Regions from separate parts of the Brevibacillus antibioticus genome, predicted to be linked through region 2. Evidence: predicted binding sites of a transcription regulator. Region 2 holds the regulator's gene; each other region holds the start of a gene.
The links. The regulator LexA, encoded in region 2, represses DNA repair genes until DNA is damaged. The targets are predictions, from matches to a motif close to CGAACATATGTTCG.

Region 1: E8L90_RS01140 (WYL domain-containing protein) is a predicted target of LexA. The motif match lies at 4,653-4,666, and genes of this name have one in related genera.
Region 3: E8L90_RS21295 (carbohydrate kinase) is a predicted target of LexA. The motif match lies at 3,425-3,438, and genes of this name have one in related genera.
Region 4: recA (recombinase RecA) is a predicted target of LexA. The motif match lies at 4,412-4,425, and genes of this name have one in related genera.

Annotation. Positions count from the first base shown of each region.
Region 1 is NZ_SZNK01000001.1:246,517-253,736, reverse strand. It holds gene E8L90_RS01160 (nucleobase:cation symporter-2 family protein) at 302-1,612, opposite strand; gene E8L90_RS01155 (xanthine phosphoribosyltransferase) at 1,645-2,235, opposite strand; purine riboswitch at 2,470-2,571, opposite strand; gene rsgA (ribosome small subunit-dependent GTPase A) at 2,708-3,793, opposite strand; gene E8L90_RS01145 (hypothetical protein) at 4,038-4,280, opposite strand; gene E8L90_RS01140 (WYL domain-containing protein) at 4,374-4,598, opposite strand; gene E8L90_RS01135 (MFS transporter) at 4,763-6,004, opposite strand; gene E8L90_RS01130 (YcnI family copper-binding membrane protein) at 6,278-6,901, opposite strand; gene E8L90_RS01125 (copper resistance CopC/CopD family protein) at 6,917-7,220, opposite strand, start outside.
Region 2 is NZ_SZNK01000001.1:1,402,654-1,409,873, forward strand. It holds gene E8L90_RS06770 (CD3324 family protein) at 86-349, opposite strand; gene E8L90_RS06775 (GNAT family N-acetyltransferase) at 900-1,790, shown strand; gene E8L90_RS06780 (DUF4269 domain-containing protein) at 1,854-2,429, opposite strand; gene E8L90_RS06785 (DUF456 domain-containing protein) at 2,538-3,023, shown strand; gene lexA (transcriptional repressor LexA) at 3,073-3,696, opposite strand; gene E8L90_RS06795 (LysM peptidoglycan-binding domain-containing protein) at 3,859-4,194, shown strand; gene E8L90_RS06800 (DUF896 domain-containing protein) at 4,271-4,468, shown strand; gene crcB (fluoride efflux transporter CrcB) at 4,565-4,930, shown strand; gene E8L90_RS06810 (HelD family protein) at 4,969-7,218, shown strand.
Region 3 is NZ_SZNK01000001.1:4,436,446-4,443,665, forward strand. It holds gene E8L90_RS21280 (DUF3139 domain-containing protein) at 1-149, opposite strand, end outside; gene E8L90_RS21285 (VanZ family protein) at 365-1,273, shown strand; gene E8L90_RS21290 (pseudouridine-5'-phosphate glycosidase) at 1,352-2,278, opposite strand; gene E8L90_RS21295 (carbohydrate kinase) at 2,282-3,382, opposite strand; gene E8L90_RS21300 (MarR family winged helix-turn-helix transcriptional regulator) at 3,567-4,013, shown strand; gene E8L90_RS21305 (FMN-dependent NADH-azoreductase) at 4,149-4,775, shown strand; gene E8L90_RS21310 (DoxX family protein) at 4,851-5,237, shown strand; gene E8L90_RS21315 (pirin family protein) at 5,292-6,065, shown strand; gene E8L90_RS21320 (cytochrome ubiquinol oxidase subunit I) at 6,229-7,220, shown strand, end outside.
Region 4 is NZ_SZNK01000001.1:1,192,867-1,200,086, forward strand. It holds gene rimO (30S ribosomal protein S12 methylthiotransferase RimO) at 1-819, shown strand, start outside; gene pgsA (CDP-diacylglycerol--glycerol-3-phosphate 3-phosphatidyltransferase) at 820-1,395, shown strand; gene E8L90_RS06000 (competence/damage-inducible protein A) at 1,504-2,748, shown strand; gene E8L90_RS06005 (DEAD/DEAH box helicase) at 2,756-4,345, shown strand; gene recA (recombinase RecA) at 4,512-5,570, shown strand; gene E8L90_RS06015 (RecX family transcriptional regulator) at 5,640-6,281, shown strand; gene rny (ribonuclease Y) at 6,554-7,220, shown strand, end outside.

The sequences.
Region 1 (7,220 bases), 1.2 Mb from region 2:
AAGATTGAAGAAAGTGATCAGTTACGACAGAGAAGAATATTTCCAGACGTAGCGACTTGTGGAGTCCGACCGAGCGGAGAAGGGATTCGCGGGCAAAAGAAACGCAACCGTGCCCACGCGACGAAGCGGCTACCACTTTTGCGTTTCCCCGCGAATTCCTTCAGAGCGGACAGTCCCAACCCCCAGCGGGACGGAGCACTGAGCTTAGACTGGAAATATTCTTCTCCCCACCGTAGCCACGATAAAAGAAAACCGCCCCCTCCTGTCTATCCAGGAAACGACGGTTCATTATCTGATGATGTTAAGACGCTTCCGAAACCGTTACATTTGCCGGAGCAGTCTGAGATGCTTTTTTATTCGTATGAACGAGCAAGATATTCAAGATGACTGCCGTCATAGACCCTGTCACGATACCATTTTGCAGCATCATTTTTGCCAACGTAGGCAGTTGATCAAACATCGCCGGAACCGCAGCAGAGCCTAGTCCGACAGCGATACTGCAAGCAGCGATCAGCAGATTTTCGTTTTTGTTCAAATCAACCTGCGAGAGAATATTGATACCTGATGCAACTACCATCCCAAACATAGCGATCATCGCTCCACCCAATACCGCGTTAGGAATGACCGTTGTCAAAGCTGCCAGCTTTGGCAGTAATCCGAGAACGACCAAGATCCCACCGGCACCAATCATCACATCACGTGATTTAATGCCAGTCAAGGAAACCAGACCGACGTTTTGCGAAAAAGCCGTGTAAGGGAATGCGTTGAAAATACCGCCCAGTACAATGGCGACCCCTTCCCCGCGTAATCCTTTGACAACATCTTGATCCGTTACTTTGGTACCAGTCACTTTACCAAGTGCAAAGTAAACACCTGTGGACTCAGCCATGCTGATGATGTTGACGAGAATCATGGTAACAATGGCCACAATACTGAACTGTGGTGTACCGAAGTAAAACGGTTCAACCACGCTAAACCAAGAGGCTTCCGCAACACTCGCGAAGCTGACCATCCCCATCATGTAAGCTACAACCGTACCGACAATCAACCCGAGCAATACAGAAATCGCACGAATAAATCCGGTAAAGAAACGATTAATAAGCAAAATGATAACCAACGTTCCTAAAGCCAAGAGCAAATTGTGCGGTTGTCCAAAATCCGGCATTCCTTGTCCGCCAGCCGCGTTGTTCATCGCAACAGGAATGAGCGACAGTCCAATGATCGTAACGACTGAACCTTGTACCACGGTTGGGAAAAAGCGGAGCAGCTTGCCAAACAGTGGGGCTGCCAAGACAACGAATATACCCGATATGATGATGGCACCATAAGCGGTCGCTAGATTACTCGTAGATGCAATCGCAATGATCGGTCCTACTGCTGTAAACGTACAGCCTAGCACAACAGGAAGGCGAATCCCTGTATAACGTGTGCCAAGGACTTGCAAGAGCGTTGCGATTCCGCATGTGAATAGGTCGGCAGCAATCAAATAAGCGATTTGCGTAGGAGTCAGATTCAAAGCACCACCGATAATCAACGGTACCACGACAGCTCCTGCATACATGGCAAGAATGTGCTGTAAGCCCAAAGTAACAATCTTATGTTTGGCTAGCATGAGTGAACCCTTACCTCCTATTAACTTTTTGATTATACGCGTGCAGGCTCTTCTTCAATAAAGTGAATGCCTTCTGGTGACATTGATTCAATACGTGCCAATGATTCGATTCGTACGCCAGCTTGCTCCAAGAGACCACGGCCTTCCTGGAAGCTTTTTTCAATCACAGCACCAACCCCGACGAGATGAGCTCCTGCATCTTTGAGAATATTCGTAAGTCCCACTAGAGCAGCTCCCGTAGCCAGGAAGTCATCGACAATCAATACGCGGTCTTCTTTGGACAAATACTGACGGGAAACACTGATTTGATACGTTTCTTGACGGGTAAAGGAATGAACAGGAGCAGAGTATACTTCCTCTGTCAACGTGACAGCTTTTTTCTTTTTCGCGTAGATAAAGGGAACACCCAACGCAAAGGAAGTCGCCATAGCAAAATGAATGCCACTTGCCTCAATCGTCACGACTTTTGTGATTTTTTCACCAGCAAACAGCTCGGCAAAGCGCTGTCCGATCTTCATCGTCAATTGTGGATCTACCTGGTGGTTCAAAAACGCATCCACCTTCAAAACGGATGCCGACAGTACTTTGCCGTCCTGTACGATGCGCTCTTGTAATTCTTTCATCAGTTTTTCCTCCTCGGATATCGTTCCGGCCATTTTTACATGCGGCCTACTAAAATATAGAAAGCCCAGAGTGGACAGTGTCACAAGCGGGCTACGTAACAAACGTAACAAACCAACGCCAAGTGAAACTGTCCCTCTGGGCTTTTATCCCTTAGGTGTAGCACATCATTTGTGCCTGCGTCGCTCGGACCAGCTTTCTTTCACCCTATGGAATAGGAAAGAAAGAGACGGAACCCTAGACGCACTTTCACTCGTAGTCAGATGATTTACGGTCACCTGGTAGAAACGGTTGGGCCTTATTCCCAAAATTATACGAGCTACCTATCTATTTATTTCGAAGTGTAATAACGAGTATTGACCAAATCTATCATAACTCCCGCGTTGTGAGCAAGCGTTAATTTTTGAAAGAAAAAGGAAGCGCTTACTTGTTCGAACAAAGGAAAGAGCCCTGATTTCTCAAGGGCTCTCCTACTTATCTCTTCGGTTTTTTCTGCCGCGTTTGAGCGTTGATCTTCTTCCATTTATCTCTTTCAGCGGCTGCAAGCCTTGCTTCTTCTTTTCGTGCCAGATGTGCCAATTCACGTTGAAGCTTCAGGTAACTGTCAAAGCGTGCCTTTTCCAATGATCCATCATTGATCGCAACCTGAACAGCACAGCCAGGCTCGCGCATATGCTTGCAATCATTGAAACGGCATGTTTCCGCTATAGACTCGACATCGTCAAAAGCACCGCGGAAGCCTTCATCTGCTTCCCAGAGTTGCAGCTCCCTCATACCCGGTGTATCGATCATCAGAGCACCACTCGGCAATCGGAACAATTCGCGATGTGTCGTCGTATGGCGGCCACGGTCATCACCTTCACGCACGCCACTGACTTTTTGCCTCTCCGCTCCGCTCAATTTATTGATCAACGTGGATTTGCCAACACCAGAGGAACCCATCAAGGCAATCGTCTGACCCTCGCCCAAATACGGTGCGAGCAGATCCAGTCCTTCTCCCTGCTCAGCACTGACTACGTGAACAGGTACTCCGATCGCAACCGATTCTATCTCTGCCATGCATGCATCCAGATCGTCACACAAATCTGCTTTGGAAAGCACAATCACCGGATTGGCTCCACTCTCCCACGCAAGAATGAGATAGCGTTCTATCCTCCGCAGATTCAAATCATTATTTAAGGAATTCACGAGGAAAACGGTATCGACGTTCGCGGCCACAATCTGCTCTTCCACTGTATCCCCAGCTACCTTGCGAGAAAACTTGCTCTTACGTGGAAGAAGTCCGTGGATGGAGGCTTTCTTTTCCTCTGGGCGGGCACTGATCACTACCCAGTCGCCGACAGCCGGAAAATCTTCTCGTCCGATGGCTTCATAACGAAGCTTGCCCGTTACCTCGCCTAGGAGCTCGCCATGCTCACTCCACAGACGATAAATACGTTTATGTTCGAGTGTGATACGTCCCACACTGTAACCTTGCTCGGCATAAAGGTCAAAATGATTAGCAAAATGCTCATTCCAGCCCATAGATTGCAATACTTGTTGATTGGTTAGTTGATTCACTGCGGATTCCCCCTGCAATTGGTTAAATATATGGCTATCAGCCAGAACCAGTCACAGTCGAATCCTCATTTTGGTGAACGGTATTACTGTTCGCTTGAAAGGAGGATTCCTGTGACCCCGACTACAATACTCTGAACAAATTTGATGGCTACCATAAAACATCTCTCCTTTAGCAAACCTACCATTCAGGTTTGGAATCATATTTCCCATTTATTGTACCATAATGAAACAAAATGCAACAGCGTCAATCTCCGCCGCCGCCGCCGCCGCTATCCCCGCCACCACCACTGTCTCCACCACTACTGCTATCGCCGCTGTCATAGTCGTGATTTCGATGATGATGATTGTGAGAGCTGTCTACATAGAAGGCTCCGCCCCCGCTGTCTGAAGAGGAATGAGAGCGCCCACTTCCGCCTTTTACAGCTTTGGACGCTAAGACAAATACTACGATCAAAAACATGATGACGATGACAATGAAGAAATCCAATGTTGTCCCGCCCTTCCTCTTTTTTGAAGTTGTTTACCTCTTTAGTATACCATAGTACGGCTGGAACGCTGGAGCTTGGGGAATGATTCCTTTTCATCCGGCAAAATGTCCAGACACAGGTGCGATCGCCAAAATGTTATCCAACACAAATACACGATACGCCTTCCTCATATAGCAATATGCTTTCAAGCTCCCTTTGTTCTCATCGATATGCACCACACGAATCGTACGCCTGCTAGCCTCTCCATCTTTCTTCAAATAGATAATCTCCACTGCTTGCTGCCGGGCTGCGTACCTTCTCAACTCCAGAATCATCATGCTGTCACCACCATAAAATGTGTCTTCTAGTTGTTGAGATCATCATACCAAAAGAGAACATTTGTTCGCAAGTTCGTTTACATCACTCAACCATTGCCTCAACAAAAAAAGGCATGCGCCCTAGAACTGGACACATACCTTATGCTTGTTGCACTGTGTGTGACTCAGCGCTTTCTAAGCGCACGGCCAAACACAATCAGAATCGGTGCCAACAAGATGGCCGCCGCAACTAGCGAAGCGCGAATCGAAAAACGAGTCCCAATCCATCCGACAGCCGGCCCACCCGCCGTTTGTCCCAAGGCATTGGATTGGCCCATCATCGACAAAACCGTCGCTCGCACACTGCTCTGAATATTTAGATTCAGCCACGTATCATACAGCGGACTGCTTAATGACTGGATCACACCGATCAACAGCAATGCTACTAATGCCCAGCTAAAGCTAGGGGAAAAGGCAAAAGCAATCATCGCTGCAATTTTGAGCCCTGTCAGCGTAAACATGCCCACAAGGACAACCCGCTCATTGTTCACATCCAGCCTTTTTTCCACAACGCCTACGACGATGAGACCGAGTAAGCTTGCGAGTGCGGCAATGATCCCGAACCACATGGGCAGCGAAATAGCAGCGAGCTGCGGAAAGCCAATTTCAGCGATCAAATGCGCTTCCCACAAACGGTCATACCCTTCAGAAGCTGCACCCGTAAATAGCGTCACAAACAAGATCAACATGAGAATCGGCTGACTGCGAATCACTTTGGCACCCGAAGTCCACGTCTGTATCATTTCCTTTACGTGGGAAGCACCTTGCTCACGCTCACGTGGAACAAAACCGGTCTCCTTCATGAACAGAATCAGAAAGACACCAAGCCCCAGATACATGAGGCCGCCTATGAGGTAAGGCAAATTAGGAGCGAGTGATGCTAACGCCACACTAAGTGCAATCCCGAGCAGATTCCCAAACAAGGAGTAACGCTTGGCCTTCATGAAAATCGTACCGATCTTCTCTTCTCCGACCTCATCCACAATCCATGCAGTATCCGCTCCACTGATAAACGTATACCCGAAGCCACTGACTACTTGCGAAAACAGCACCAAGCCGAAAATAGAAAACAACGGCACCCAAGCATCAAGCACGGGAACGATCCCCTGCATTGCAAATCCGATACCCAGCAAAAACATCCCGATAATGACGGAGCGACGGCGACTGTACGTATCCGCAACGACTCCTGTTATCCCTTCAAACACCAACACAGATAACTCCAATACCGTCCCGATCAAAAGCAATTCAAACGGGTTAAAACCCAGTGTCACAATATAGTAAAGCGCATAAGTCGTGAACATGGTCGTATTGGCGAGGGAAGTCAAAAAACTTTTGATCGTATATACTTTTGTCGCATTCATGAACATGGAAGCAGTATCCACCTTTTTTAGGCAGATGACGCGTTCCGTTTTCACATACTGATCGTTATTCTACAATCCTCTACTATGCAAAATGCGTACGCGTCATGCTGCCATTCTATTTTTCCTTCCTGTGTACTTGCTTGCTCTGAATAGTGTTTTTAACATGTGATATACACCTCCGAAAGTAATTACTGCCATTATAGAATGTTTTTAATTGTCACACAACAAAAAAGCCGTGCAGCATGATTGAACACACTGCACAGCTTTATTAAGGAGCACTTACGCTTTTTTTCTAAACAGGCTAACGATGGAGATCAGCAACGCCAAACCAGAAAGTACCAATGGCAAGGTATTGTTGCTGCCTGCACCAGCCGCTTCCCCAGCAGGAGCAGTGGCCGGCTTTTGTTCTTGTCCATGCTCATGCCCTGCTTCGCCTACACCAGCCTTAATGGTAGTGACAGACGCTGGCGTTTTAGAATCCTTGTCCCCTGTCCATTCCACAACCTCACCATTTGCATAGGTCTGATAAGCCTTCCAAGCCAATTGGCCCTCTTCTTTCGGGTTTGCCCCGACAAACGTGAACTCTTGGAACTCATGCGCCTTGATTCCGCCTTCTGTGGCTGTCCACACAAGCGCTGTGTTCACACCGTCTTTATCTTTTTCGAACTCGTAGGTCCAGCCCGGAATCGGTTGTACAGTATTTACCTTCACACCTGCCGGGAATTCCAGCTTCACTTTTGTCGTATTGACGTCTTTTTCTACTGGGACACGCACTGCGTATTTTTCATAGGAGCCTGTAGTAGTCTCTTTCGGATATACGTTCACATGTGCTTGTGCTGCTGTCGCCAACGTCAAAACTGCACCGGCTACCAGTACACTGCTCATCCATTTTGTCATTTTCATCGTATGAAAACCTCCCTAGTTTGAATCTGTTTGAATCATGGCCTGATTATTTGTCGTAGCAGTCGGATAGTTGATCTGGCTCATCCAAAGTCCTGCCAGAACAGCAATAATACCGAATACGATTTCCCAACGCAAGTAAGCGGGCTGCAAAGAATTTTTCGTCCGCCAGCGTCTCGTTTGCCTGAAGGCCAGCAGAAGCATGAGGCAGACACTTGCTATTTTTCCGTATAACAGATAGCTCCATGCTGTTGCACTCTGGAAAATATTCATGACATCCGTCTGCACGATGAGCATGACAACACCCGTCACGACAGCAAGC
Region 2 (7,220 bases):
AAGGGAAAGGACATTTCCCAAAAAAACTCGCCATAAAAAAGCACTAACAACGTAAATGGAAAGGTCGTCAGTGCTTTATAAACGTCTATTTGGTATACACGATTTTTTTAATCGTCTCTGTAGACAAAAAGTATTCCTCCGCTAACTGAGAAATAGCCGTTCCGGCCCGAAAGCTGCTTTTAATAGCCGTATTCCGCTCATCCAGGAGTTTTCTCCCGCCAGTGCGCGACCCCCATTTTTGATGGGTTACTTTTGTCTTCGGAATATAAATGGTTTCTCCTTGCACGTACTTTTGAATTTCTGCGAGTAACGATTCGGGAAGGATTAAATTTGCTTTCACACATTTCATTTCTGCTCGCTCCTTATTTATAGATAAGAAAATAAGGGGCAAAGCCAAGAAATAGGAAATGAGATACGCAAAGGAAGGCGATGATTTAATTAAACGGAAGACCACCCCATGCAAAGTATCGCCTTACTATTTCTAGGCTTTGCATGAGCCGCTGCGGTATGTGGCAAATTGAGAGCATTCGCCATTGTTACACCCCCTCGAGGTCCATTTTAAAAACGGCATTCCCTTTCCTTTTCGAAAAGGGAGTATTTGTAATTATATAAGAAAACGGCTTTTTTGTATAACGATACTTATAAACATGTAAGTGGATATGTAAGGAAAGTCGATTATTTACAGGATGCTCCCAGGACGCAAATGGAGTTAGAATGAGATGGGTACTTTTGATGTAGAAACGGAACAGCTCATTCACATGAAAGAACAAGATATATCTCATTCAAACAAATTTCACGTGATGAGAATTCTTCTTGTGGTCTTTTTTATTGGAAAGAAGGGATTGCTGAAAAGGAGTATGATTACAACCAGCACAAGCAACAGGATGGGAGGGTTTTACATGGGTGAATATCGATTGATTAGTGACTACAAGCATATCGAAACATACAAGGAAAGCTTTAATGAGCTCGCCAAACAGATCTTTCAGCTCGATTTTAAAGAATGGTATAACAAGGGCTTTTGGAATGACAACTATGTTTGCTATTCCTATTTGGATGGGGAACAGGTTATTGCCAACGCTTCCGTTAGTAAGATGATCGTGAACATCAATGGTAAGGACTACGAGGCGCTCCAGGTAGGAACGGTCATGACTCATCCAGCTTATCGCAATCAAGGATTGGCAGCAAAGCTGATGAACCATATTATTCAAAGATATGAGAAGGAATACGATTTTATTTATTTGTATGCCAATGATACCGTGCTCGATTTTTATCCGAAGTTTGGATTTGAGAGAATACAGGAAAGTAGTTTTTGCTTATTGGCATCCGATTTGAAAAAACAAGTGGAACAAAAAGCGGTTTTGCGCAAGCTGGAAGTTGATAGCGAGGCCGATTATCTCGTCATGAAGGAATTTGTCGCCAAGCGAATCCCCGTATCATCGCGATTGGGCGTCAAGAATAGTGAGCAACTGGTGATGTTTTACTTTCTGCTTGTTTTTCGGGATGCGATCTATTACGTCGAAGAGCAGGATGTGATCGTATTATTTGAACGGGCGGAAGACCAACTTCATGTATTTGATTTGGTAAGTAAAAAGCCAGTTGATATAGAAGCGGTTATTTCTCATTTGGTAACAGATGAGACAGCAATCATTCATTTTCACTTTATGCCGGATAGTGAGAATGAGAAGATCCAATCTGCTTTGATGACAACGACGGACGATGTCTTATTTGTTCGTCCCTCGTTCAAAATGGAGATAGAACATTTTCGTTTCCCGCTAACTTCTCACGCATAAAAAGTCCGTTTTTTTGTTGTTAGGGACAACATAAAACATAATCAAAACCATGTTCTCTGAAGATCAATCCTTTCGCAGGAGCTGAACTCTTTGTCGTAATTCCTGTTCGGTTAACGGCTCCAATTGCAACAAGGCCTCATATGGATCATCACCCGGAATTTGAAAGTACCTGGCAAATGCTGGCTCTGTCTTGATGCCGTTTTGCTTCAGATCCCTGATATGTTGGTAGGCATCCAAGCCCGCTATGTCTAACAATCGTGCCTCGATGTCCATATGACGATAGGCATTTTGCTTTTCGACAGCAACCGGTTGAGCAAACAATTCAAACCAAAAGTCAGCTGTGAAAAACGAGATAACGCATGTGGGAATACTTTTTACATCTAGCTGTGTCACTTCAAATCCGGGCAAGCCGCCAAATGCTGTACGAACAGCCTGCTCAAACTGTTCCAGGTCATGACTCTCGCAAATAATATCCAGATCGCTTTGCACAACATCAATGTCCAATGGGATGGTTCCGGCCAGCACAGGACGGTAATCGGATAGTACTTCCATGATGTGCGTCTGTTGAATCGCTTCCCATGCGGCTTTTTGGCGCATCGTTCCTCTGCTCAAGTAAGAGAGATCATGCCAATTTCTCATGAGACTACCTCCATGTCTACTTTCTTTTAAAATAGTTTAGACAAAAGTGAATAAGTACGCAACGAAATCGGCAATCACTCGTATACCTAAAGGAAGGGAGTGTAGTGAATGGAAATACTTTTGTGGGTCGTGGTTGTGTTATTGTTCTTACTAAGCATCGCAGGAATTTTTTTGCCCGTTTTACCGGATACGATTTTGCTGTGGGCGGGCTTTTTGCTCTATCACTTTTTCATTGCAGATCCAGGAGCGGGATTGCCGGCCTCCTTTTGGTGGGGAATGGTCGTTCTAAGTATTCTGCTTTATGGTGCTGACTTGCTGACGAACATGTACTTCGTGAAAAAGTATGGGGGATCCAAATGGTCATCCATTGCTGCTGCGGTCGGAATTTTCCTCGGGATTTTCGTTTTTCCACCGTTTGGTATGCTGATCTTGCCGTTCGTATTCGTCGTTCTCGTAGAGTTGATGGTACAGAAGCAGTCGATGGAGCGAGCATTGAAAGCGGGGGTAGGCTCACTGATCGGATTTTTGGGCAGCGCGGTCGTAAAAGTTATCTTGCAAGTTACGATGATCATCTGGTTTTTTGTCGCTAGATAACATATAGAAAACGCAAAGGACAGCCGAGGCTGTCCTTTTTTACGTGGAACTAATGAATGAGGCGATAGACACCGATGACTTTACCGAGAATGGTGACTTGCTCCAGAATGATCGGTTCCATTGTGGCATTTTCCGGTTGGAGACGGAAGTGGTTCTTCTCTTTGAAAAATCTTTTGACGGTGGCTTCGTCTTCTTCCGTCATGGCTACGACAATGTCACCATTGTCCGCTACATGCTGTTGGCGAACAATGACGTAGTCTCCGTCGAGAATTCCAGCATCAATCATACTGTTCCCGGAGACGCGCAGCATGTAAACCTTGTCAGAAGTCACGATATTGTCTGGAAGCGGGAAGTATTCTTCTACATCCTCAATGGCAGTAATCGGTTGTCCAGCGGTTACTTTACCGATTACTGGCACACGGACGACAGAGTCTTCAAAATTGTCTTGAAAACGATCTTCATCTGATAGCAATTCGATAGCGCGAGGTTTGGTAGGATCTCGACGAATGAGGCCTTTTTTCTCCAAACGTGCTAAATGACCATGTACCGTTGAGCTGGAAGCTAGTCCGACAGCCTCTCCAATTTCACGTACGGAAGGCGGATACCCTTTATCGCGAACTTCCTTTCGTATGAACTCGATGATGGCTTGTTGTCTACTCGATAATTTTGACATAAAAAGACACCTCTGATTTCTCGAACATATTTTCCAGTATTATACCATGGGAGCTTGCGTTCGACAAACATAAGTTCGATTATTCGTTGACATGAACGTATGTTCTCATTTATCATGAGGTTACAAGAGATCAGAACGTATGTTTGCAAGGGGGCCATTATTATGAATTCATCGACTGTACGTAATCGTTTCGAGAAAAAAGAAGAACGTCGTGTTCGTTTTGGTATCACGAGAGGTCAAGCTCTCTTGTTTCTAATTACATTTACTCTCTTTTTTTATCTGCTGACCGAACTGGTGTTTGCTTCTTCGCCAATGGAGGAGCCACAAGGGTTAGAAGTAATCGTACAAACCGGTGATAGCCTATGGTCGTTAGCTGTTCGCCACTCAGATCAGCATATAGATGTTCGTGACTATATCATAGAAATCAAGGAAGCAAACGGTTTGGATAGCAACAGGATTTACCCGGGTCAGACTCTGATCATGCCTGATATGCCGTAAGTGCTCGGTTGTCTTGCGGGATCATTCGAATGTGGTATAATGAAGCGGCACTACTACAGAGTGGGAGGAACCAGCAGTGGTATCTGACGCAGAAATTAAACGCATTAACGAATTGGTCAAAAAATCTCGCGAAGAAGGTTTGACCGAAGAGGAAAAGCTCGAACAAAAAGCATTGCGCCAAAAGTACATTGACGCCGTTAAGCTTTCGTTGAGAGCAAATTTGGATTCCATCCGTTATGTGGAAGACCTTGAAGAAAATAAGCCAAAACAGTAAGATAACAATTACTGATACGACAGACATCCTCGCTTGACGCTAGGGTGTCTTTTTCTGTGACATACATAACGCTCTGATAACCAGGGAGGGAAAGCAATGGCGTGGATAGCTGTGGCGGTTGGAGGAGCAGTTGGCTCACTTTTGCGCTACGTATTGTCTTTGCTCGCGAATCAGCCGGGATGGCCGTGGGGAACCTGGATCGCCAATGTTTGTGGATCTTTGATCATCGGCATCTTGTTCGTGCTGGGGAAAGAACGTGGCTTTTTATCTCCGACACTCTATCTCTTATTTGCAACGGGTGTCATGGGAGGATTTACGACTTTCTCTAGCTTCTCCTTGGAAGTGGTCTCTTTTTGGGGAGAAGGCCACTTGTTACGTGGCACTTTGTACGCTCTTCTCAGTTTGGGAGTCGGTTTACTTTCTTGTGCGGTTGGAATTTGGCTGGCTAGGCAATGGTCCTGATACTTGCAATGACACGATACATGTGAGGGGGAATGAAGATGAGTACACAGCATCGTGATTATGAATTGGAACAAAAAAAACTGGATGAAACCATTTCAGCGATCGACGAAGAAATGGAGCAGCTTCGCAATGAGATTCGCGAGGCAACAGATGACTATGTGAAACAGGTCGTTAACTATAAAAAGGCAAAGGATTTGACCTATCTTGAAGATCAGGGGCGAGAGAAGCCTTATTTCGGCAGAGTAGATTTCTTGAAAGATGAAATCTACGAGCTGGATCAGGTCTACATAGGAAAACGCGGAATTGTACGCAGCGATACATTTGATTCTGTCGTCGTGGATTGGCGCGCGCCTATCGCCAGTCTTTATTATTCCGGAGAGAGCAAAGAAGCGTTTTACCGGATGGGACGCGAGATCGTGCGTGGTGAAGTTCGATTAAAGCGTAATTTTGCGATCGAAGACGGGAAGATCGTCGGCATTTATGATGGAGCGGTAAAAGAAACGATTAACCGCGAAATGGGGCATCCTGACGAGTTCTTGCAAGAGGGCTTCATTGATGAATTTTTGGCAGCCAATCTGAATCAGGCGAACGATAGCAGGTTAAAAGACATCGTCGCTACGATTCAATCCGAGCAGAATGATATTATCCGGGCGGAAAAAGAACGGCCTATTGTTGTGCAAGGAGTAGCGGGGAGCGGAAAAACGACCATTGCGCTGCACCGACTCTCCTATTTGATTTACAACTACCAGGATTCCATGATGTCCAAAAAATTTATGGTGTTTGCACCAAACCGGATGTTTCTTACCTATATATCCGAGGTTTTACCTGAGTTGGGAGTCGATGACGTTCAACAGTCTACCTTTGTAGACTGGGCAGCGCGTCTTGTGAAGCCTCTGCTGCCAAAGGGATGGAGAATCGTGAGTCCCGATAAGCCTCTTCAATTGTTCTTCGAAGAGGGGCAGGATGAGCGCCAGCAAGAAATGACGCGAAACAGGCTTCGTTTCAAAGGATCGCTCGCTTGTCGGGAGGCGCTGGAGCAATACATTCGGCATATCGTCGAAACAAGAATCCCTTTTAAGAAGCTCAGCTTTTTATACAACAAAACGAAGCAAGTCTTTTCCATTCCGGGTGATTTTATTCGCCAATGCTTCTTGGAGCAATTCGGAAATATGCCGTATCATCGACGGGTAGAAGCGCTTCGCAAGCATTTGAAACAAGAAATGAACAAGCAATTGTTTGCCCATTTGCGAGAGCGAAAAGTAGATTTGGACAAAGAAGGCTTGTACAAATTCGAGAAAATGCTGGAGCAAATACTGGATACGTACCTGACTTCGTTTCCAAGACTGGAAATCTTCACAGCTTATCGCGAGTTGATTGCTGACGAGGAATTGCTGCGCAAGCTCGTCCCTGCTGATATTTCAGACGAAGTTGTGCGTGATGTGACTCAGTCAAGTGCGGCGCTGCTTTCAGAGGAGAGATTGGAGCCGGAAGATATCGCGCCGTTGCTATACTTGCAGCATATTGTTGAAGGAATGAATAAAGCAGAGCATTTTGATCATACGGTTGTGGATGAAGCACAAGACTTGAGTGCGCTAGAAATAGCCGTTATAGCATTGGCAACCAAGCGAAACTCACTAACGATCGTGGGAGATATTGCGCAAGGCATTCATAGCTACCGGGGGATTCATGCCTGGGAAGAGTTGACGAAGGGGATTTTTGAAAAGCTGTTTCCTTCCTATTATACGTTGTCGCAAAGCTATCGTTCGACCATTGAGATCATGCGCTGTGCCAATGAAGTGTTGCGGCAAATTGAATTGCCCGAGACGGTATTGGCAAAACCGGTTTTGCGCCATGGTGATAAACCGATCATGGTCAAGACTCGTTCACGAGCGCAACTGTGGGAGGACATCTCTTCGCGTGTGGCTGCCTACCAATCGGAAGGCTTCAAAACGATTGCGATCGTAGCGAAAACCATTCAAGCGAGTAAAAAAGCACATAAATGCCTGCAAGACAAAATAGCTGATTTGACCCTGTTAGGCACCAAAGATAACCAATTTCCAGGTGGCGTAACCATCATGCCTGCTTTTTTAACGAAAGGCTTGCAGTTCGATGTGGTCATCATACTGGATGTGGACGCCTATCAAAATAATGAATGGGACGCAAAACTATTGTATGTCGCGATGACGCGTCCGGTCCATCGGCTTATAATGACGCAGGTTGACGGCGTTTCTTCACCGTTGCTGAAAGATTTACGGACTGAGCAGTACACCATGGCGACCGACGAGTAAGA
Region 3 (7,220 bases), 3.0 Mb from region 2:
ACTATTGTTTTCTCATCAATATCTTTCTCGGTAATGAGATGTTGGCGTACCTGATTCTCTAAGCTTAACAAAGTTCCTTGAACATATATAACTGGAACAGAGATAAGGATTAAGCCTAGGAAAACTATAATCATTATTTTTTTGTTCATTTTCGTTATCCCCCCAAAAAGTGGTTGTAAAACGATGCTTTTTTTCCGTAAAGAGCGAAAGCGATAGCATGGTATAATAAGGTGAATTTTCCTATTGTTCATAGCCTCCGAAATCGCCTGGTAGGTATGGAAAATCAATCGTTACATAAGAATGTTAACCGCGCATAAACAGACGGTTATAAATTCCAAGGATAAATATAATCAAAGGAGACCTTATGGAAGCGAGATTACGGAAACTCATCTTTATAGGAACCATTCTATATACTATTTTAATATTATTTTTTATGTTCTTTGCGTTTAACAGACTTGACGGTGCAACTAGTGTAGATAGTTACACCTTTATCCTTGTCCCAGAAGGAGTACCACTTACATTTCCAGAACTAAATTATTCATGGATTGTTGATTTCGGAAACGTTGCTGCTTTTATCCCTTTTGGACTACTATTTCCCCTGTTGTATCGTGTAAGATTTGGGAAGTTCATATCCTTGTTTGTCTTAGCGATTTTCGTTCTAGAAACAGTTCAGGCCCTAACCTATCTAGGTAGCTTTGATGTAAATGATGTGATATCCAATACAATAGGTGCAGCGATTGGTTATGTTGCCTATCGAGTTGGATTTTCTTCAAACCTTTCTTATAAAAAGCTCATGGCTTCGGCTCTAACCATTGTTGTACTTGTATTTGGAGTCATGGTTGTCTCTGAAATCCTCAAAAAAAGAGAAGGCCCCGTTCAATCATTAACGGTTATGAAAGAAATGACAGGAACTACACCTATGACTGAGAATCTCCCAAGCTTTTCGATAGCAGGTGAGCGAATAGAGCCGAAAATGAACGTGTATAGCAGTGAAGCGGAATCAACCAAAACATACCACTATATTCTGGGGAACCAAAAAAATGTCTGGCTTTCTTTCTATTTCGGCATTCCCGACAATGGAGACTCAAAGGGTGAAGCCAAGATCATCGTAGATGGACAAGAACTACCTCAGTTAAACGAACAATCCTATCAAGGGGCAGAGGCTTTAAGGGAGATGCCTTTTAACGAGGTAAACGAAATTACCATTATCGTTTCCGGAAACGCTAAGCTGTGGGATGTTGGAATCCGTGGAATGCAACATTGGTGGGAGTGAGTAAAATAAACGAAACGAGCCCTAGAAAGCGATTCTAGCGGCTCGTTTTTCTTTACCTATTGTGTTGTCTAAACTCTCTTATTTACCTTGATTCGCTTCTTTCTGATAAGCTACCGCGATTTTCGCAGCTACTTCAGCATTGTGTTTCACCAGCGCGATGTTTGTTGCCAAGCTCTTGCCTTCTGTCAGCTTTTTCACTTTATCGAGCATGAATGGCGTTACCTGTTTACCTGCAATGTTGTTTTCTTTAGCTTCTGCGAGTGCTTTTTGGATCACAGTCTCGATTTCCTCGTGGTTGAGTGCATCAGATTCTGGTACTGGATTCGCGATAATCATACCGCCTTTGAGTCCCAGATCCCATTTGGTGTTCATCATCTTACCGACTTCTTCTGGTGTATCGATACGCATGTCTACGCCAAATCCGCTTTCGCGAGCGAAGAAGGATGGGAATTCATCCGTGCGGTAGCCCACAACTGGTACACCTTGTGTTTCCAAATATTCGAGAGTGCGGCCGATATCAAGGATCGATTTTGCGCCTGCGCATACTACAGCTACATCTGTTTGCGCCAACTCAGTCAGGTCAGCAGATACGTCCCAAGTGATTTCGCCTTCACGGTGTACCCCGCCGATTCCGCCAGTTGCAAACATGTGGATGCCAGCCATCTCAGCTGCGATCATGGTAGCGGCTACTGTAGTCGCACCAATTTTACCGCTAGCCAAAATGTAAGCGAAGTCGCGGCGGCTTACTTTTGCTACATTTTTGTTCGTCGCAAACTCTTCCAGCTCGCTGTCCGTCAACCCGATTTTGATCTTGCCGTCCATGATCCCGATCGTAGCTGGTACGGCACCGTTGTCGCGAATGATTTGTTCTACTTCTTTTGCCATTTCAATATTTTGCGGATATGGCATACCATGCGAAATAATCGTCGTCTCCAGCGCAACTACCGGCAGATTGTTCTCCAATGCGTGGCGTACTTCCTCAGTAAAGGTCAAATATTGTTTCATCTCTTATCGCTCCTTTTCGAATTGTTCTACGGCCAGTTCCAATTGTTCTGCTTTTAATAGAGGAGATACGGACTGATCTGTTTGCAATGTCAGAGCGGATGCTGCCAATCCAAGGCGGCACGCGCTCTGGAAAGACTCTCCGTTTACAATGCCATACAAGAGTCCCGACGCGAACGCATCTCCCGCACCCGTTACATCTACTACTTCCGTTGGGTATGGAAGCATATGCTCCTCCACGTCCTCGGATTGATAGTAAATGCCTTCTTCGCCCAAGGTCACAATGACGTGCTTGACGCCTCGTTCCCTGATCTTGCGGCAAGCCTCGGCGCATTCTTCGATCGTCGTGATCTTCATGCCAGCCATCAGCTCGGCTTCTTCGCGATTCGGCAAAATCGCTTCTACTCCGTCCAATTGCTGTGGGAGCTTCTTAGCTTTAATGGAAGAGACCGGGTCAACGAAGAGCAGGATATTTTCCTCCCGGCAACGTTCGATGATGTAGGCCAAGCAGTCCGCCGGAATGTTTGTATCAATGAAAACCACGTGGGCTGCTGCAATGTGCGACCATTTTTCCGCGAACATCTCTGGTGTAAGAGCATCGTAAATATCCATGTTCGCCAAGGAAACAACCATCTCGCCATCAATATCGAGTAGCGCGGTATACGTTCCTGTCCGCTGTGTAGGCAGTCGCCACACTTGGCTGATGTGCACCCCGTGCTTTTTCGTCTCCTGCAAGAGCCATTCGCCTTCTTTGTCCTCACCAATGCTGGTGATGAGGGACGTATTGCAGCCAAGACGACCGAGGTTCTCCGCGATATTCCGCGCCACCCCTCCACACGATTCCATAATCGTAACGGGATTGGATGAGTGTAGACGCACCTGTTGCTTGCCGCGTGCTTTGCGGTCCAGGTTGGCCCCACCGATACAGGCAATCATTCCTTCATCACGAAGTACATAAGCCCGTCCTTTAATTTCCCCGCGTTTGGTCAACTGTGCGATGTAGCCAGCTACCGCTGAACGTGAGATGCCTATTAGATCAGCCAGCTCTTGTTGCGTGATAAAAGGATTTTGCCGGATATGATGAAGGATCTGCATGTCTTTTTCCACGGTCATCCTCCTTTCTTCTATTACGCTTTCACAGCTCTTTTACAAACAAAAGTTTATCACCAAGACAATTGTTTGTACAGGCGTATTTTTCATTTTTTTATCTCAATTTGACAAACATGAATACGATCATGTAGGATTATCTTAAATTAGAGATATCTAAATTTCGATGAATAGGAGGGTCCATATGTCTGACAAACCACTGCGAAATGATCCCCTCGATCTTTTTGTCGTTTTATCAAGGTCATACAACTGGGTTACCGCTCACTCCAATCGTCACATTCGCGAGCATGGACTAAATCCAACTGAATTCGGCGTACTAGAGGTATTATTTCATAAAGGTCCTCAACCATTGCAGCAAATTGGCGAAAAAATATTGATCTCCAGCGGAAACATTACCTACGTTGTAGATAAGCTAGAAAAGAAGCAACTGCTTATTCGCAAGCCCTGTTCGGCAGACCGCCGCGTCATTTATGCGGAGCTCACGGAAAAAGGGCACCAATTTTTGTCCGAAATCTTCCCTCCTCATCAACTCGCAATTGAGAAAGCGATGGAAGGTCTCACACCAGAAGAACAGCGACAAGCAATCGAACTGCTAAAAAAGTTGGGACGCACTGCTCAAGCTACTTATTAGATGAGCAGTTCCCTCTCTTCACCACAATCGTTTTAAAAAAGTGTTGACAAAAGATCTTAAACGTAATAATCTTAAAATCAAGATTTACACATTAAAAGTTAGTCACTTACCAAACGGAAGGGGAATGAAATTTCCATGAGTAAAGTACTTTTTATTAAAGCAAACGATCGCCCAGTTGAGCAGGCTACAAGTGTAAAGCTGTACGAAGCTTTCACGAAAGCATACAAAGAAACACATCCAAATGACGAAATCGTTGAGTTGGATCTGTTTGCTGAAAACCTCCCTTATTACGGTAACGATATGCTGACCGCTATGTGGAAAGCAGGAAACGGCATCGAGCTGTCTGCTGATGAGCAAAAACGCGCTGACTTGGTTAACAAATACCTGAACCAGTTTACAGCAGCAGACAAAGTCGTATTTGCTTTCCCAATGTGGAACTTCACCGTTCCTGCTGTTCTGCACTCGTACATGGATTACCTCTCCCAAGCAGGTAAAACATTCAAGTACACAGCTGAAGGTCCAGTTGGTCTGATGGGCGACAAGAAAGTAGCTCTGTTGAGCGCACGCGGTGGCGTTTATTCCGAAGGACCTATGGCACAGATGGAAATGGCAAACAAATACGTTCGCACGCTCCTCGGCTTCTGGGGCGTTAGCAATGTAACCGAAGTAATCGTAGAAGGTCACAACCAATTCCAAGACAAAGCAGCTGAGCTCGTTGCAGCTGGTGTAGAAAAAGCAGTAAAACTGGCGGAATCCTTCTAAGGCCCGCCAGCCTTTTTGGACAAATATCTCAAAATAAAGATATACTAATTAAAAACAATTAAGGAGAGATGAAAAGTGTTGGATACTGGATTGTTGTTGATTCGTTTGGTCATCGGTTTGACGTTTGCAGGTCATGGTACGCAGAAGTTGTTTGGTTGGTTTGGCGGTTATGGGTTGAAAGGAACAGGCGGCTGGCTGGAGTCCATCGGAGTGAAACCTGGCGTAGCGATGGCCTTTGTCGCTGGATTATCTGAGCTCGTTGGTGGTCTGATGTTTGCGGCAGGCGTAGGTATCTGGCCAAGTGCTATTTTGCTCGCTTTCACCATGCTGGTTGCCATTCTAAAGGTACACGGTCAAAATGGATATTGGGTCACACAAAACGGATTCGAATACAACCTGACGTTAATGGCAGTTGTTATTGGTGTAGCGTTGATCGGTCCAGGGGCATACATTTTGTTTTAATGGTAGCTCCTCACAACCCGTAAGCCAGCAATCGTACTAAGGGAGGAACATCAGATGGAAATCCGCGTCTTCACACAAAACGAGCAAGCAAAAGGACATTTTGGCGATGGTGAAATCGTAGAGAACAAACCAATTGGCTTCCCTCATGAAGGCTCCGTTGTCAAACGGGTAGGACCACTTTTTTACTGGGCATGGGCAAAATCACTGAAGACATTTGAAATTCCGCTGCACCCTCACTCCGGCTTCGAAATTTTGTCGTATGTCCTCACAGGGACAGTCGGGCATCGGGACACGCTCGGAAACCTTCAAGAAGTGTCGACAGGCGGCGCGCAGATCATGCAAACCGGTTCAGGCGCGTACCATGCAGAAGAGCTTGGCAAGGATACGGAAATGTTTCAAATCTGGTTTGAACCGCATCTCGCTCAAACGACGAAGCAACCGCCGACCTACCATCAGTATGATCATGAGGAGTTTCCGTCTGAGGATGTAGATGGTGTGCAAGTGAAACACATCATCGGATCGTCTGCTCCCATTCAGTTGGTCACGGATTCCTTGATGAGCGATATCACGATTCCCGCTGGAAAATCGTATGCACAAGAACTCCCGGCTGGTTATGCTCACGCAGTCGTCATAGTGGAAGGAAACGGAAGCGTTGCAGAGAAAGCAACTGTCAGCGAGAATCACACCCCAGCAACCAAAGGTGACTTTGTCGTTCTCTCCTCCGAGGACAGCAGCACAGCCATCTACACAGCATCAACGGATGCTCCGCTCCGCCTGGTGTTGATTCAAGTACCAACTGAGGTTGATTATCCACTCTATCGTAAATAATCTACTCTTCCAAAGGCCCTTATCCTATCATCAAGCACGGCCGTCACATTTTTGTGACGGTCTTTTTCGTATAAACTCCGCCTCCTCATGGGACATTAACGAGGGAATCGTTAACAATTTTTGGTGCCGATCAGAAAGGAAGTTGAACGTGGAAGATATCGTGATGACCAGAGCCATATTCGGGACGACTATGGCCTTTCACATTATTTTTGCGACCATGGGTGTTGGCCTCCCGCTCATGATCTTGCTGGTGGAGCTTCTCTTTTGGCGGACGCGTGACCGCGATTACGAGATAATGGCCAAACGCTGGACAAAAGCCCAGGCGATCTTGTTAGGTGTCGCGATCCCCTCCGGAACGATTGCTGGTGTCCAGCTTTCCCTGCTATGGCCTGGGTTCATGGAGATTGTCGGCAAGGTGATTTCGCTGCCTTTTCAGATCGAAATATTCGCTTTCTTCGTGGAAGCCTTATTTATGTCGATCTACGTCTACGCGGCTCACCGCCTATCCCGCAACATGCGTTTGTTGAGCTTATTCATGGTTTTGCTTGGTGCGACAGCCTCCGCGATCCTGATTACGAATATCCACGCCTTTGAAGGCACGCCAACCGGCTTTCGGATGGTCGATGGGCAGGTCGTCGACGTGGACCCGTGGAAAGCTTTTTTCAATCCCAGCTTTTTCGTGACGGCAGGTCATGTAACTGTCTCTGCTTATATGACAGGGGCATTCATCGTCGCTGGAGTAGCAGCGTGGAAAATGCTGCGCGCCCAAAAAGGCAGTCGGGTTTATTTGTATCATCAAAAAGCACTCTTGGCCGGCTTGATTGTGGGTGGCACCTTTTCCCTTTTAACCGCCTTGAACGGTCATGAATCCGCACAGCTTTTGCATAAATACCAGCCGGAAAAGCTGGCGGCCGCAGAAGGACTGTTTGAAACACAAGCATATGCCCCACTGGCGATTGGCGGCTTTACTGATCCTGAGACGAAAGAAGTCAAATACGCCATCGAGATTCCATGGGCGCTCAGCTTCCTTGCAGCCAACCGCTTTGACGAGGTCGTGGTTGGTCTGGACGATTTTCCACAGGAGCTATGGCCTCCCCTCTACATCCATACGCTGTTTAACGGGATGGTCATCATCGGTAGCTTGTTGATCTTTGT
Region 4 (7,220 bases), 210 kb from region 2:
GGATTCCGCAGTCGTACCATCGAGTCCATCGTGGAAGAAGCTCGTCATTTGGCCGCACAAGGGATCGTAGAAGTAAGTCTGATCGCACAAGATTCTACGAACTATGGAACGGATATTTACGATGGAAAACTGATGCTTCCTGAACTTTTAAACCGGTTGGCAGAAGTCGAGGGCATCGAGTGGATTCGTCTTCACTATGCATATCCTGGATTTTTCACGGATGAATTGATCCACACCTTTGCGACCAATCCAAAAGTGTGCAAATACGTTGATATGCCTTTACAGCACTCGGAAGACCATATTCTGAAAAGAATGCGTCGCCCTGGAAGACAGACGGACATTCGTGCGCTGGTAGCAAAAATTCGCGCGCAGGTTCCAGATGTTGCACTGCGTACCTCTTTGATCGTAGGGTTCCCTGGGGAGACAGAGGAAGACTTTGAGCGTCTGAGCGAGTTTGTGAAGGATATCCGATTTGATCGACTGGGTGTGTTTACGTACTCCAACGAGGATGACACTCCAGCTTCCCGTCTGCCTGACCACGTAGACGAAGAGGTGAAGGAAAAACGTGCGAACATGCTGATGGAAATTCAGCGTGAAGTAGCCGGAGATCGCAACGGACGCTTTGTTGGTCAATTTTTGGATGTTTTGATTGAACGTTATGAAGGACGTAACGATATTTATGTAGGTCGAACACAGTATGACGCTCCGGAAATCGATGGTGAAGTATTCGTCACTGGTTTTAAAGGCGAACTGGGCACCATCGTAAAAGTAAAAATTACACACTCCTATGAATACGATCTAGCCGGGGAGGTAGTCTAGGTGAATCTCGCCAACCGCATCACCCTCGCCAGGATTTTTCTGGTGCCGGTAGTTATGTTTTTTCTGCTGGTGCGTTACAACATCGGGACATTTTCGATTGGCAGCCTGACGATGACGTATAATGAGCTGATTGCGGCTTTGGTGTTTATCCTAGCAGCCAGTACGGACGGACTCGACGGTTATATTGCACGGAAAAAGAAAATCGTGACGAACTTGGGGAAGTTCTTGGATCCGCTTGCTGATAAGCTGTTGGTTTCTGCAGCACTCATTTCGCTGGTAGAGATGCAGCGTTTGGAAGCGTGGATTGCGATTGTCATTATCAGCCGGGAGTTTGCGGTAACGGGTCTACGGCTAGTTGCTGCGGCAGAGGGGCAGGTAATTGCTGCGAGTGCATTGGGTAAACTGAAAACATGGGTGCAGATCGTAGCGATTACGGCTGTCATGATTCGCAACTTCCCATTTGGGTTCTTCGGCATTCCGTTCGACGAACTAGCTACTTGGGCGATGGTGATCATCACGATTTACTCCGGGTACGACTACTTTGCGAAAAATCGTAACGTGATCCAATACTCGTAATGCGGGTATTGGTCTCTTTTTTCACAAGACTCTTCTCTTGAGCGTTTGTAAGTGATAAACTGTTAGTTTAGAGGCTTTTCTATCTCTCAAAGAGAATGGATGAGGAAGATGAGAGCGGAGATTATCGCGGTAGGTACCGAACTTTTGTTAGGCCAGATCGCTAACACCAACGCACAGTTTCTTTCTCAGAAGCTGGCGGAAATTGGCGTGGGAGTTTATTTTCATACGGTTGTGGGAGACAACACGGAGCGATTGCTACAAGTGATTCGATTGGCATCAGGGCGATCTGATCTCGTCATTTTTACGGGTGGGTTAGGGCCGACTCAAGATGATTTGACGAAAGAAACCGTGGCGGTGCATGTGGGCATTGGATTGGAAACGAATTCAGAGGCCATGGAGAGAATTGAAAAATTCTTTTCGCAACGTGGGATTGTCATGACGGAGAACAATCGTAAGCAAGCGCTGGTGCTTTCTGGCAGCCATGTATTCTCTAATGATTTCGGGATGGCGCCGGGGATGGCGATCCGTCATGACAGTAGTACGTTCGTGCTATTGCCTGGACCACCAAGCGAGCTGTATCCAATGGTGGAGAATTACGTGATGCCTTACTTAACCGATTTGCTCCCCGATAAACAAGTGTTTCATTCTCATGTACTCCGGTTCTACGGAATAGGGGAATCCGCGTTGGAGGAAAAACTGCTCGATCTGATCGAAAAGCAGGACAATCCAACCATCGCGCCATACGCCAAAGAATTCGAAGTAACGCTGCGGATTACGGCAAAAGCTGCTACAGTCGAAGAAGGGGAAGCCCTAATCTTGCCTGTAGAAAAAGAAATTCTCAGCCGTGTTGGCCAGTACATGTACGGGATGGGCGAGAATTCGTCCCTGCATGATGTGCTGGTTTCTGAGCTAAAAAAGAAAAATGAGACGATTGCTTGTGCAGAAAGCTGCACAGGAGGAGCAATTGCCTCGTTGATCACATCTGTGCCAGGAAGTTCGCAAGTGTTTCGTGGCGGGGTAGTCTGCTATACCAATGAAGTGAAGAAACAGCTGCTCGAGGTACCTGATTCCATTTTGCAAACAGATGGGGCAGTCAGTGAGAAAACGGCTCAATTACTGGCTGAACATGTACGAGAAAAGCTGGGAGCTACTTACGGTATTTCTGTTACGGGAGTGGCTGGACCCGATCCATCCGAGGGCAAGCCTGTTGGCCTTGTTTACGTAGGGATCGCGTCAGAAGGAATTCCTACAGTTGTAAAAGAACTGCGCCTTGCCGGAAGAAGGCATGCAATCGTTGGGCGTGCCGCTAAATACGCGTTGTTTTATGCGCTGCAAATGCAAAAAGAAAGGTGATTTTTTCATGACGATTTTTTCTGATTTTCCTTTACATAAATCTATTCTGCAAGCGATTCACGATATGGGCTTCGAGGAGCCATCACCGATTCAGGCAGCTTGCATTCCAAAAGTTCTGGATGGCGGAGACCTGATTGGTCAAGCACAGACAGGTACTGGTAAGACTGCTGCATTCGGGATTCCACTTGTAGAAAAGATTACGCCTGCCAATCGTGTACAAGCGATCGTGCTGACCCCAACTCGTGAGCTGGCTATCCAGGTAGCGGGAGAGCTCTTGCGTATCTCCAAATACAACAAAGTTCGTACGCTGCCAATCTATGGCGGACAATCGATCGGACATCAAATTCGTGCACTACGTCAAGGTGTACAAATCGTTGTAGGTACTCCTGGCCGTGTTATGGACCACTTGCGCCGCAAAACATTGAAGCTGGATCACGTACATACACTCGTTTTGGATGAAGCGGATGAAATGCTGGACATGGGCTTCATCGAAGATATCGAGACGATCATCACACATATGCCGGAAGAGCGTCAAACCTTGCTGTTCTCTGCGACGATGCCGCCAGAAATCAAGCGTTTGGCTACCCGTTACATGAAACAGCCACAAACGATTGCAGTGAGCCGTGAAGAAGTAACGGCGCCATCGATCGAACAGGTATATTACAAAGTGTTTGACCGTAACAAAGTAGAGAGCCTTTGCCGCATCTTGGACAGTGAGGATGTTGAGCTGGGTATCATTTTCTGTCGTACTAAGCGCGGTGTAGATGAGTTGTCCGAAGTGCTGCAATCCCGCGGATACCTTGCGGACGGCTTGCATGGCGACTTGTCACAGGCACAACGTGACAAGGTCATGAATGCGTTCCGTGAGGGCTCGATTGAATTCCTGATCGCGACAGATGTAGCAGCACGCGGTATCGATGTAGGAAACGTTTCTCACGTAATCAACTACGATATTCCACAAGACTCTGAGAGCTACGTACACCGTATCGGCCGTACAGGTCGCGCTGGTCGTAAAGGAATTGCGATGACGTTGGTTACGCCTCGCGAAGTAAGACAAATGATGTTTATCCAAAAGCAGACAAAAGCACAAGTGCTCTCTCGCAATGTTCCTTCCCTGGAGGAAGTGGCTGAGCGCAAACAAGAGCAATTGCGTGAACAGTTGACTAGTCTTTTGGAAAGCGATGCAATCGCGGATATGTATCAAAAGGTAGCGGATGCTCTCGTAGGTCAATACCCGGCTGAAAAAGTAGCAGCTGCTGCATTGCACCTCGCATTCCATACCGAAGCGGGACAAGGGCAGGAAGCAGAAGCGTACAACTTTGGTGAGACGGGTGCAGCAAAAGGCATGGTTCGTTTCTTCCTGAACGTAGGCCGCAATGCGAACATGAAGCCACAGGATCTGGTACGAGAGATCTCTGAATCTGTTGGTATCCCCGGAAAATCAGTAGGTCGTATCGATATTTTCGAGAACTTCACGTTTGTTGAGGTTCCAGAAGAGGTAGCGGCATTCGTATACGAGTCACTGCGTCAAACACGCATCAACGGGAAACGAATCAATCTGGAGCCTGCAAAGCCTCGCGGAGCGAAGCGTTCCTAATTAGCGAGTCCTACAAAGCAGCCATTTCACTGGGAATAACCAGGAAATGGCTGCTTTTTTGCAATACGAATATTTGTTCGTAAAAAATACTTGGCAAACACTTCTGTCTCGAGGTATGATGAAGACAAGCAAAACAGAAGCGAAAAGTTGAAAGGGTGTGTACCATTTGTCAGATCGTCGCGCAGCTTTGGAGAGTGCATTGCGTCAAATAGAAAAGCAATTCGGTAAAGGTTCCATTATGAAGTTGGGGGAAGTATCCAATATTCAGATTTCTACGGCTTCTAGCGGTGCACTTGCTCTAGATATCGCACTTGGTGTGGGTGGGTTCCCACGCGGACGGATTGTTGAGATTTACGGACCAGAGTCTTCTGGTAAAACAACAGTAGCGCTTCATGCCATTGCAGAAGTGCAAAGACAGGGTGGACAAGCTGCGTTTATCGATGCTGAGCATGCCTTGGATCCGGTTTACGCTGCAAAGCTGGGTGTGAACATCGACGAATTGCTGTTGTCCCAACCAGACACTGGTGAGCAAGCTTTGGAGATCGCGGAAGCACTGGTGCGCTCTGGTGCGGTAGACATTATCGTAGTCGACTCCGTTGCGGCACTCGTACCAAAAGCAGAGATCGAAGGCGAGATGGGAGATTCCCACGTAGGTTTGCAAGCACGCTTGATGTCCCAAGCACTTCGCAAGCTGTCTGGTGCCATCAACAAGTCCAAAACGATCGCGATCTTTATCAACCAGCTTCGTGAAAAAGTGGGAGTTATGTTCGGGAACCCAGAAACAACTCCAGGTGGACGCGCTTTGAAGTTCTACGCGAGTGTTCGTTTGGATGTTCGTAAAGCGGAATCTATCAAAGTCGGCAACGACATTCTGGGTAGCAAGACAAAGATCAAGGTCGTCAAAAATAAAGTTGCTCCACCATTTAAGGTTGCAGAAGTGGACATCATGTACGGTGAAGGTATTTCCAGAGAAGGTAGCATTCTCGACATCGGTTCCGAGATCGATGTAGTACAAAAGAGTGGCGCATGGTACTCCTTCAATGAGGAGCGACTCGGTCAAGGTAGAGAGAATTCGAAAGTCTTCCTGAAAGAAAATCCGCACATTGCATCACAGATTGAAACAAAGGTGCGCGAATACTTCAGCCTGAACCCTAGTTCTGTTCCAGAAGCAGAGGCAGAACATGACCCAGAGCAAGATGAAGAGCCTACATTTGATCTGGAGTAATGAAGAGTGGAAGAGCAGCCTGTCGATGAGACAGGCTGTTATTTTAGCTTTGCGAAGGAGTGACTCATCATGAAGAGCGGCCTGATCACTGCCGTTCATCGAGATATCAAACAAAAGCAACGCTATCATATCGATGTAGAGGGCGAGTATGCCATTACCGTACACGAAGACATACTGGTAAAGTACAACTTATTTAAGGGAACAGAATTAGATGAAGCTTTTTGCCGAGAAGTCCTGATGGCGGAAGAAAAGCATAAAGCGTATTTAGGTGCTTTGCGATACCTCGGTATACGCCCACGGACAAGCAGTCAGCTGCATTCTTATTTAGTAGAGAAGGGATTTTCTACGCAGATTGCAGAAGAGATATGTCAGCGCTGCAAGGATCACGGCTACATCGATGATGAAGCATTTGCGAAGCAATGGGTGGACGAGCGATTGCGTTTGAAGCCGAGGAGCCCGTATATGCTGCGTATGGAGCTTACACAGCGTGGAGTGGACAGAGCGATTGTAGAGGACGCAATAGGTGGCGTGTCTAGGCAGGCTGAACTCGATGCTGCCCGCGCATTGATAGAGAAGAAGGCGCGACGCATAGAGGGCATACCGAATCCCGACGAAGAACGCAAGCTGCTGTCCATGCTGATGCGCAAGGGATTCTCTCATGCGATCATTCAACAAATGCGTGAAGAATTGCGTCATAGAAGCGATAGTTAGGGCCAACTCTATTTGCATGATCTTGACAATTCTTGTTCACAAATAATAAAATAGGTTTGTATTTACTTGGTGTATCATAACTTTTGTGATTTGCTCACTCGTTGCCTATGAAACAACTGAACAACCGTGCGAGAGAAGTACGGGTTCAGAGGACCGAGTAAAATCAGTCTTGTTTTTTAGCCGAATGTTCAAATGTGAGAGCACTCCATGAAAAACAAATGCTTGGAAAGCGGGGAGATGTCTTACAATAAGGAGGTGAAACGAAAAAGCCTATGGATCCTATAATTACTGTTGTCATTGTGCTCGTTGCCCTGCTGATCGGCTTGGGTGCTGGCTACTTCACTCGTAAATCGATTGCGGAAGCGAAGATCTCCAGTGCAGAAGAAGCTGCACGACAGATCGTGGAGGAAGCCAAACGGGACGCCGAGGCCGTTAAGAAGGAGAAGGTGCTGGAGGCAAAGGATGAAGTGTTCAAGCTTCGATCCGAAGCAGAAACGGAATTGCGTGAGAGACGCAATGAGATCCAGCGTCAGGAACGACGAATTCTACAAAAAGAAGAATCGTTGGACCGCAAGATGGAACAGTTGGAACGCAAAGAAGAAGAATTGTCTGAGCGTGACCGTGCCATCGTAGAACTGCAAAGCAAGGTAGAGCACTTATATAAAGAGCAAGTATCAGAGCTAGAACGAATCTCCGGCTTGACGCAGGATGAGGCGAAGACGATCATTCTCACAGATGTGGAGAATACTGTCCGTCACGAAATGGCTGTGATGATCAAGGAGATTGAGACTCAGGCCAAGGAAGAAGCGGACAAGCGTGCTCGTGAGATCATTACGACCTCCATTCAACGTTGTGCAGCAGACCACGTAGCAGAAACAACCGTTTCTGTGGTTACGCTGCCAAATGATGAGATGAAGGGACGTATTATCGGACGCGAAG